3 regions of the Mesorhizobium sp. M1328 genome follow, and region 2 is predicted to be linked to each of the others. Evidence: predicted binding sites of a transcription regulator. Region 2 holds the regulator's gene; each other region holds the start of a gene.

Evidence for each region. Region 2 encodes HrcA, which represses chaperone genes, less so after heat shock. Its sites were predicted from a motif close to GTTAGCACTCNCNNNNNGNGAGTGCTAAC; they were not measured.
Region 1: a site for HrcA is predicted at 1,770-1,798, ahead of groES (co-chaperone GroES). Genes of this name have one in related genera too.
Region 3: a site for HrcA is predicted at 1,818-1,846, ahead of groES (co-chaperone GroES). Genes of this name have one in related genera too.

The regions. Positions count from the first base shown of each region.
Region 1 covers NZ_JAMYLO010000003.1:167,742-171,017, reverse strand. Annotated here, with positions in the region: gene NKH23_RS09380 (FAD-binding oxidoreductase) at 1-665, shown strand, start outside; gene NKH23_RS09375 (bifunctional helix-turn-helix transcriptional regulator/GNAT family N-acetyltransferase) at 706-1,641, opposite strand; gene groES (co-chaperone GroES) at 1,860-2,156, shown strand; gene groL (chaperonin GroEL) at 2,219-3,276, shown strand, end outside.
Region 2 covers NZ_JAMYLO010000001.1:481,201-484,476, reverse strand. Annotated here, with positions in the region: gene NKH23_RS02385 (VOC family protein) at 1-185, opposite strand, end outside; gene rph (ribonuclease PH) at 219-935, opposite strand; gene hrcA (heat-inducible transcriptional repressor HrcA) at 1,068-2,180, shown strand; gene NKH23_RS02370 (hypothetical protein) at 2,214-2,411, shown strand; gene NKH23_RS02365 (PQQ-dependent sugar dehydrogenase) at 2,511-3,276, shown strand, end outside.
Region 3 covers NZ_JAMYLO010000027.1:41,090-44,365, forward strand. Annotated here, with positions in the region: gene NKH23_RS30645 (hypothetical protein) at 849-1,040, shown strand; gene NKH23_RS30650 (S46 family peptidase) at 1,226-1,747, opposite strand; gene groES (co-chaperone GroES) at 1,899-2,195, shown strand; gene groL (chaperonin GroEL) at 2,260-3,276, shown strand, end outside.

The sequences.
Region 1 (3,276 bases), on a different contig from region 2:
ACCGTGCGTTCTCGAGCGGCGCCCCAGATGAGCTGAGCCTGGATGCAGCACTTGTCACGGCGCCCTCGGGCGAGCGCTTCTTCAGCATATCGGCGTGCTACATCGGCCCGCTCGACGAGGGCCAGCAAATCATTCAACCTCTGAGAGAGTATGGTCGGCCGGTTGAGCGCCAGATTGCTCCTGTCCCCTATCTTCAAATCCAATCGGCCGGGGACAGCCTCTTTCCGCGCGGGCGGCGCTACTACTGGAAGGCGCAGTTCATGCGCGAAATCACAGATCAGGCGATCGATACCATGCTTGCGGCTTACATGACTGCACCCAGCGAATCGCTTCTGGTCCTGCAGCAGGTTGGCGGCGCCATCTCGCGAGTACCGATGGACGGAACGCCCTACGCCAACCGGGATGCACTTTACGATTGCTTCCCGATATCGATCTGGGACAATCCGTCTGACGACGAAACGCACATCCGATGGGCGCGTGACCTGTGGGATGCAATGAGACCGTTCTCGACCGGCGGCGTCTATGCCAACAATCTCGGCGAAGAGGGCACTGATCGGGTTCTGGCAGCTTACGGCGAGAATTATCCGAGGTTGGCCGCACTAAAAAACAAGTATGATCCTACCAATTTCTTTCGCTTGAACCAAAACATTAAGCCAACAACCTGAGCGACCGCCGCAGGCCGATGCCCGGAATTCTGTAGCGCTGCTACAACTCCAAATTCCAGTTCTGGCCGACCAGATCCTTGCCGAAGGAATGATGGCGCTCCTCGTTGGACAATTTAAAGCCCGCAGCCTCATAGATGTGGCGGGCGGCGGCGAGCACGTCGTTGGTCCACAGCGTCAGTGTCCTGTAATCCTTGGCGCGGCAAAAGCCGACACATTCCTCGACCAGCCGCTTGCCGATGCCGAGGCCGCGCGCCGACGGCTCGACATAGAGCAGGCGCAACTTCGCCACCTCGTCCGACTGGCGCACGACGAAGACCGAGCCGACGACCTCCGCTTCCCGCTCGGCGATCCAGCTGCGTTCCCATTTCGGATCGAAGGATTTGACGAAGGCACCGAGGATTTCGGCGACCAGCGCTTCATAGGTTTCGTCCCAGCCATATTCCTGCGCGTAGAGCAGGCCCTGGCGATGAATAATCCAGCCGATGTCGCCGACTTGCAGAGGCCGCAGCATATAGGGAATTTTGGGCTCGGCGCTTCCGCCCAGCAAACGCTGCACCGTCTGCATGGCCTTGACCAGCCTGTCCTGTTCGGCAACCGAAAGCCGTTCGAGCAAAGCCGCGACCTGGTCGTGCGAACCCTGGTTCAGCGGAGCGAAGGCCTGCCGCCCGGCCTTGGTCAGCGCGATCGACGAGCGCCGCGCATCCGCCTCGATCGTGGCGCGCTCGACCAGATCACGCTCCTCGAACTTCTTCAGCAGCCGGCTGAGATAACCGGCATCGAGGCCGAGGTCGCGCCCAAGATCCGTGGCGGTCAGGCCATCGCGATGCGCCAGCTCATAGAGCACCCGCGCCTCGGTCAGCGAGAAGGTGGTTTTCAGCAGCCCTTCGTCGAGCAGCCCGATCTGGCGGGTATAGAAGCGGTTGAAGGCCCGCACCGCGTCGACCTGCTCGTTGCCTGGGTGATGATGAATGGTCATGGCATCCTCCTCCCGGCAAGATCAGCCATTTAGTTGACTTAGTCAAGGATCCTGTTTGAAGCAATTGTCCTGATGATGCTCACCGGGCGCCTTGACTCGCGCGAGTTGCCAGCCTATTTCAGCGCCACGTTAGCACTCCTCCAAGATGAGTGCTAACCACATGTCCGGCGCCGCCGGACGGAGGAACTGTTCTCACCATTCTCATCGAGGAATAAAAAATGGCAAAGTCGAAGTTCCGCCCGCTTCATGACCGCGTGGTCGTTCGTCGGGTCGAATCCGAATCCAAGACCGCGGGCGGGATCATCATCCCCGATACGGCTAAGGAAAAGCCGCAGGAAGGCGAGATCATCGCCGTCGGTTCCGGCGCCCGCGACGAAGCCGGCAAGCTCGTCCCGCTGGACGTCAAGGCCGGCGACCGCATCCTGTTCGGCAAGTGGTCGGGCACCGAAGTCAAGCTCAATGGCGAAGACCTTCTGATCATGAAGGAATCCGACATCATGGGCATCATCGGCTGAATATCGGCCACACCCTCACTTAAATCTTCGGGCTCAATTCAAGCCCCTGCCAGGAGCTAAAAATGGCTGCCAAAGACGTAAAATTCTCCCGCGACGCTCGTGAGCGCATGCTGCGCGGCGTCAACATCCTCGCCGACGCAGTGAAGGTCACGCTCGGCCCCAAGGGCCGCAACGTCGTCATCGACAAGTCGTTCGGCGCACCGCGCATCACCAAGGACGGCGTCACCGTCGCCAAGGAAATCGAGCTTGAGGACAAGTTCGAAAACATGGGCGCGCAGATGGTCCGCGAAGTTGCTTCGAAGACCAACGACATCGCCGGCGACGGCACCACGACCGCGACCGTTCTGGCACAGTCGATCGTCCAGGAAGGCCACAAGGCGGTTGCCGCCGGCATGAACCCGATGGACCTCAAGCGCGGCATCGACCTCGCCGTCGCCGACGTGGTCGCGACGCTGATCAAGAACGCCAAGAAGATCAAGACCTCGGAAGAGGTTGCCCAGGTCGGTACCATTGCCGGCAATGGCGATGTTTCGGTCGGCTCGATGATCGCGGAAGCGATGCAGAAGGTCGGCAATGAAGGCGTCATCACCGTCGAGGAAGCCAAGACCGCCGAGACCGAGCTCGAAGTCGTCGAAGGCATGCAGTTCGACCGCGGCTATCTCTCGCCCTACTTCGTCACCAACGCCGAGAAGATGGTTGCGGATCTGGAAGACGCCTACATTCTTCTCCACGAGAAGAAGCTCTCCAACCTGCAGGCCATGCTGCCGATCCTCGAGGCTGTCGTGCAGACCTCGAAGCCGCTGGTCATCATTTCGGAAGACGTCGAAGGCGAGGCCCTGGCCACGCTCGTCGTCAACAAGCTGCGTGGCGGCCTGAAGATCGCCGCCGTCAAGGCGCCGGGCTTCGGCGATCGCCGCAAGGCCATGCTGGAAGACATCGCCATCCTCACCGGTGGCCAGGTCATCTCCGAAGACCTCGGCATCAAGCTCGAGAATGTCGGCCTGAACATGCTCGGCCGCGCCAAGAAGGTGTCGATCTCCAAGGAGAACACCACCATCGTCGACGGCGCCGGCAAGAAGGCCGAGATCCAGGGCCGCGTCGCCCAGATCAAGCAGCAGAT
Region 2 (3,276 bases):
GCCGGCGGCACCTTGGTCGCCTCGGCATTGAAGATGAGCAGCACGCCGTCGCCGCAGCGGAAGAAGAGATGCCTGCCGTCGACTTTGCCGAGCGGATCGAGCCCGAGCACGCCCGAATAGAACCGTTCCGCGGCAGCAAGATCCGTCACGTAGAGTGCTGATTCCAGGATTGCGGAAGGGGTCACAGGATCGTCAACCTCATCGTCATAAACTGAAGATCAGTCCACGGCCATCTGCTGCAGGCTGACCAGGCGCTGAATGCCCTTCTTGGCCAATACCATCAGCGCCGCGAACTGCTCTTCCGAGAACGGCTCGCCCTCGGCCGTGCCCTGGATCTCGACGATACCGCCCTTGCCGGTCATGACGAAATTGGCGTCGGTGCCGGCCGAGGAATCCTCGATGTAGTCGAGATCGATGACCGGCTGGCCATCATGGATGCCGCAGGAGATCGCCGCAACGTGATCCTTCAGCACCTTGCCAAGGCTCGCCATCTGGCGGACTTCCATCCAGCGCAGGCAATCGTAAAGCGCCACCCAGCCGCCGGTGATCGAAGCGGTGCGCGTGCCGCCGTCGGCCTGGATCACGTCGCAGTCGACGGTGATCTGCTGCTCGCCGAGCGCCTGCAGATCGACCACGGCGCGCAGGGAGCGGCCGATCAGCCGCTGGATTTCCAGCGTGCGGCCGCCTTGTTTGCCGGCCGAAGCCTCGCGGCGCATGCGCTCGCCGGTCGAGCGCGGCAGCATGCCATATTCCGCCGTCACCCAGCCCTTGCCGGAATTGCGCATCCAGCCCGGCACCTTTTCCTCCAGGCTGGCCGTACACAGCACATGCGTGTCGCCAAACTTCACCAGGCACGAGCCTTCCGCATGCTTGGAGACGCCGCGCTCGAAGGAGATGGGGCGCATTTCGTCGAATTGGCGTTTGGAAGGGCGCATTCAGGCTTCTTTCTTTCTTCGGAATCTTGGCCGGGCTTGTAGCCGCACGGGGCGCTAGGCGCAAAGGAAAATGGACCGGTTGCGCCGCCGCCGCGGAAGTCTATATCTTCGGGCCGGAGGTTTTTGGCTCGAATGACCAAGGCAGTCGATCCCGGTTCGCAATCGCACGTGCTTCCGTCGCACGCGCTGCAATCGCCCGCGCTTCAATCGCTCGACATGCGTTCGCGCGACATCTTTCGGCGCATCGTCGATTCCTATTTGAAGGATGGCGAGCCGGTCGGTTCGCGCAGCCTGTCGCGCATCCTGCCGTCGTCGCTGTCGCCGGCCACCATCCGCAACGTGATGAGCGACCTTGAGCATCTCGGCCTGATCTATGCGCCGCACATTTCGGCTGGCCGGCTGCCGACCCAGGCAGGCCTGCGTTTCTTCGTCGATGCTTTCATGGAACTCGGTGACCTCTCCGACGAGGAGCGCCGCACCATCGAGGCGCAGGTGCGCGCCTCCGGCTCGGGCGCGACGCTGGAGCATATGCTGACCGAGGCCAGCCAGATGCTGTCCGGCATGTCGCGCGGCGCCGGCCTCGTGCTCGCCGCCAAGAACGAGGTGGCGCTGAAGCACATCGAATTCATCCAGCTCGAGCCGACCAAGGCGCTGGCCGTGCTCGTCTCGCAGAACGGCGACGTCGAAAATCGCGTCATCGATCTGCCCGCCGGCATCACCGTCTCGCAATTGCACGAAGCCTCCAACTTCCTCAACGCCCATATCCGCGGCCGCACCCTGGCCGAGGCGCGGGTCGAGATCGCACGCATCAAGGAAGAGACCAGGGCAGCCCTCGACACGCTGTCGCAGGATCTGGTCGAGAAGGGCCTGGCGGTCTGGGCAGGCGCCGAAAGCGGCGTGCCTGGGCGGCTTATCGTGCGCGGCCGCGCCAATCTCCTGGAAAACGTCACTGCCCAGGCCGACATAGAATTGCTGCGGCATCTGTTCGAGGATCTGGAGACGCAGGATGGGCTGATCCAGCTCCTCGACCTCGCCGAGGAAGGTCCGGGGGTGCGCATCTTCATCGGTTCGGAAAACAAGCTGTTTTCGCTGTCTGGCTCCTCGCTGGTGGTGGCACCCTATCGCGACAAGGACGCGCGCGTCGTCGGTGCGCTCGGCGTCATCGGGCCGACGCGGCTGAACTATGCCCGCATAGTACCGATGGTCGACTATACCGCGCAGCTGATTTCGCGCATGCTGCGCTAGGAGCCGCCGCGGCCTGCCGCAAGGAGAAAAAGAATGGCGCTGGAATCGTTCAAGGCCCAGATTAGCCTGCTGCTCGAGGAAATGGTCAATCAGCCTGAGGATCAGCACGAGGTGCAAGAGCAGTTGCGTGAGAAGCTGCAAGAGATGCGGGCCATGGGCCTGCCGCTGCCGGCCGATCTGGTCGCGCTGGAAAAGCGCCTTGATGACGATTTCTACGCCTCTGGCAACTGAAGGGGTTCGGCTTCAAATCCTCGTGTTCCGGACGACCGCTTGGAACGACCAATGCCTGATCCCGTTTGTCCTCTTCGAGGCGAATCCCGGAGGACGTTGATGACCCGATCTGGCGGCTTTGCGGCCATTGCCGCGGCTCTCCTTGTCGCGACACCGGCATCCGCCCGGCAGTCGGATCAGAAGGTGCTCAAAGGCGAAGCCGCTTTTGGCGATTGGCACGCCGACAGGCCTGGCGTCCGCCGCCTGATCGGGCCGCAAGACATGCCGCCAGCCGATCCCGCCCAATCCGCTTCGAACGGCGCCGGCGTGACGGAGCGGCCCGAAAGCGCCAAGCCAGAATTGCCGCCGGGCTTTTCGGCCGAAATAATCGCCTCCGGACTCTATAATCCGCGCGTCGTTCGCGTCGCTCCGAACGGCGACCTGTTCATCGCCAACGGCCATGCCGACCAAATACGTGTCTACCGTCTGGCCGAGGGCCGCGCCAAACCCATCGAGAAAGCGATTTTCGCCAAGGGCCTCAACTATCCATATGGCATCGCCTTCTATCCGCCAGGCGACAAGCCGCAATGGGTCTATGTCGCAAGCAGCGACAGCATCGTCCGCTTCCCCTATCGCGACGGTGACCTAAAGGCGTCCGCTAAACCAGAAACCATTGTCGCCAAAATCCCGTCGGGCGGTCACTCGACCCGTGACATCGCCTTCTCGCCTGACGGCAAGACGCTTTTTTTATCGGTTGGCTCGGACTCGAATGTCGCCGAGGACATGGACAAGCAACCCGATGGCGGCGTCGACGCGTGGGCGAAATCAAAGCCGCTCGGCGCAACGTGGGGCTCCGAGGAAGGCCGTGCAGATGTGCTCGCCTTTG
Region 3 (3,276 bases), on a different contig from region 2:
CCCACCTGCTCCCTTCCAGCAAGGCAGCACTGGCCACCGGAACGCTCCCCTTGCGCGCACTGAAAGGCGATGCCGGCGCTCAGGCAGTCGGAGTCAGTCATGCCGAGGCGCCATTTCCTTTTCCTCGCAAGTCGCTCGAGCCGCACGCCTCTTTTCGCTCTGGAGTCCAATAGGTTGGGCCGAGGTTTGCTCAATCGAGGGGATCGGCGCCTTTCCATTTAGCTATAGGCTAAGAAAAGCTCCTTAGATCCCGCAGTCAGGAGTCCACCAATCGGTCGAGATGGCTGCGAACCGCGTTGCGGGCGGGATTGGGTGCTCTGACGATCGATACCCCACACCTGCGCCATTTCTTCTTCGATGGCATTATCGCCCCCCCGTATAGCTAAGTGGTGTGGACAAACCTGATCCACACGACCTAGCGCGATTTGGAGCCACCCGGCCTGGGACCTGGCGGCCGCCACTGGCTCTACGCCGCCAAAATCGGGGCCGGTTCCGCGCGTCCGCATCGAATGACGCCGGTCAGAGGTGATCTCGGAACGGGGTGTGCTCGGCATTTATGATCCGACCGAGCGCCAGCGAGTGATCGCCGGCGGGCTGGACGGCGGCATCATGTCAGGGGACTTTGGCCTCCGCGCGCGTGATGATGGCCGGCATCTCGGAGGCATGCGACGCCGCGCGCGAGGAATGCCGAGACCTCGGCGTCGAAGTCGACCGGTTCAGTCACCGTGGGGGGAAATCCTCGCCACTCCCCCGATCATCCCCGATTTAATTCAAATTTGTCTGTAGTTATTGACGATTGCGCGACCTTCACCTCGTAGACGGCAATGCGGGTGGTTAGAGAGGGTCCTATGACAAGCAATTTTTCCGCCGCCCGAGTGCATTTAGATCGAGCGTATGACTACCTTTGTGGCGATGACCCGATGAGTCGAAGGGGACGCGAAGCCTTGGACTTGTTGATTGAGGCGGTTGCCGTCGAAGAGTTCAAGCAGCCACGCCAAAACGCGGAGGTGCTAAGGTTTCCGATTGGGCGCCGCTTCTGAGGCAATCTCCACGGCCGCCATGTAGCCTCAGGTGAGGCGCTCGCCGGACGGTTGCGCCGCCACTATGAACCATGGTGAACAAATCCTCCCAAAACGCCAAGAAGCCCGCGCCGCATGAGCCGAGGCGGGCAATAGAAAATGGGGGGCCCAAGCGCGCGTCCATGAAACAGCGCCGCAGGTAAAATTCAGCAGAATGTCCATCTTGGCGCCTTCAGCAGCGTTTGGCCGCCGAAGTTGCTGATGCCGAGCGCGGGCGCATAGACGAGGCGCACGTCCTCAATTTCGAGCTTCTGCAGGAGATAGTAGGAGGCGCCGCCATAACAGGCCCCTACGTCGCAACGGCGATTGGGCTGTCCTTCACATGCGGCGATCAGGCCCTTTTTGTTCGTGGCGAGCCGCTCATAGCGGGCAAACTGGTTCAGCTTGTCCGAGACGCTCTTGAGCATTTCGGCGGTCACATCCCGCATGTCCTCGCTCACATAGATGCGTCTGCCGGGCGCCGCGGGCAATTCCTCACCCAGGCTCTTCGCCAGAAAGCCACCAGAAAGCCGTCTGGGAGATAGTCCTGGCCCTCCTTCCTGTGTTATTGGATGAATTCGAACACGCAGTGATGATTGGTCGCGACCAGCCTTGTGGACTGACGAGGGAGGCGGAGCATCCGCGTCCGATCTCCGACGTCGTTCACGTAAAAGGCTCGGTGCTTCCACGCTCGTTTGCTCTTCGCCCGTCCCTCTTCCGTCTTGACTAGCAGGAGCCTACGGCCTATCTCATTGCCGCGTTAGCACTCGCTTCTGGTGAGTGCTAACCACGCTCCGGCAACGGAGAACCGTTCAACATCCGCACCAGGGAAATCCAAAAATGGCAAAGTCGAATTTCCGGCCGCTGCATGACCGCGTGGTCGTTCGCCGCGTCGAGTCCGAAGCGAAGACCGCCGGCGGGATCATCATCCCCGATACGGCGAAGGAAAAGCCGCAGGAAGGCGAGATCATCGCCGTCGGTTCCGGCGCCCGTGACGAGGTCGGCAAGCTCGTCCCGCTGGACGTCAAGGCCGGCGACCGCATCCTGTTCGGCAAGTGGTCGGGCACCGAAGTCAAGCTCAACGGCGAAGACCTTCTGATCATGAAGGAAGCCGACATCATGGGCGTCATCGGCTGACACGCCGCCGCCTTCATCCGCACCATCCAATCTGAATTTCGGGCGAAGTGCCCAGGAGTAAAAAATGGCTGCCAAAGACGTAAAATTTTCCCGCGATGCCCGTGAGCGCATGCTGCGCGGCGTCAACATCCTCGCCGACGCAGTGAAGGTCACGCTCGGCCCCAAGGGCCGCAACGTCGTCATCGACAAGTCGTTCGGCGCACCGCGCATCACCAAGGACGGCGTCACCGTCGCCAAGGAAATCGAGCTTGAGGACAAGTTCGAAAACATGGGCGCGCAGATGGTCCGAGAAGTTGCTTCGAAGACCAACGACATCGCCGGCGACGGCACCACGACCGCGACCGTTCTGGCGCAGTCGATCGTCCAGGAAGGCCACAAGGCGGTTGCCGCCGGCATGAACCCGATGGACCTGAAGCGCGGCATCGACCTCGCGGTGACCGACGTCGTTGCGACGCTGATCAAGAACGCCAAGAAGATCAAGACCTCGGAAGAGGTTGCCCAGGTCGGCACCATCGCCGGCAACGGCGATGCTTCGGTCGGCTCGATGATCGCCGAAGCGATGCAGAAGGTCGGCAACGAGGGCGTCATCACGGTCGAGGAAGCCAAGACTGCTGAGACCGAACTCGAAGTCGTCGAAGGCATGCAGTTCGACCGCGGCTATCTCTCGCCCTACTTCGTCACCAACGCCGACAAGATGGTGGCGGATCTGGAAGACGCCTACATTCTTCTCCACGAGAAGAAGCTCTCCAACCTGCAGGCCATGCTGCCGATCCTCGAGGCTGTCGTGCAGACCTCGAAGCCGCTGGTCATCATCTCGGAAGACGTGGAAGGCGAGGCTCTGGCCACGCTGGTCGTCAACAAGCTGCGTGGCGGCCTGAAGATCGCCGCCGTCAAGGCGCCGGGCTTCGGTGATCGCCGAAAGGCCATGCTGGAAGACATCGCCATTCTCACCGGTGGCCAGGTCATCTCCGAAGACCTCGGCATCAAGCTCGAGAATGTCGGCCTCAACATGCTCGGCCGCGCCAAGAAGGTGTCGATCTCCAAGGAGAACACCACCATCGTCGACGGCGCCGGCAAGAAG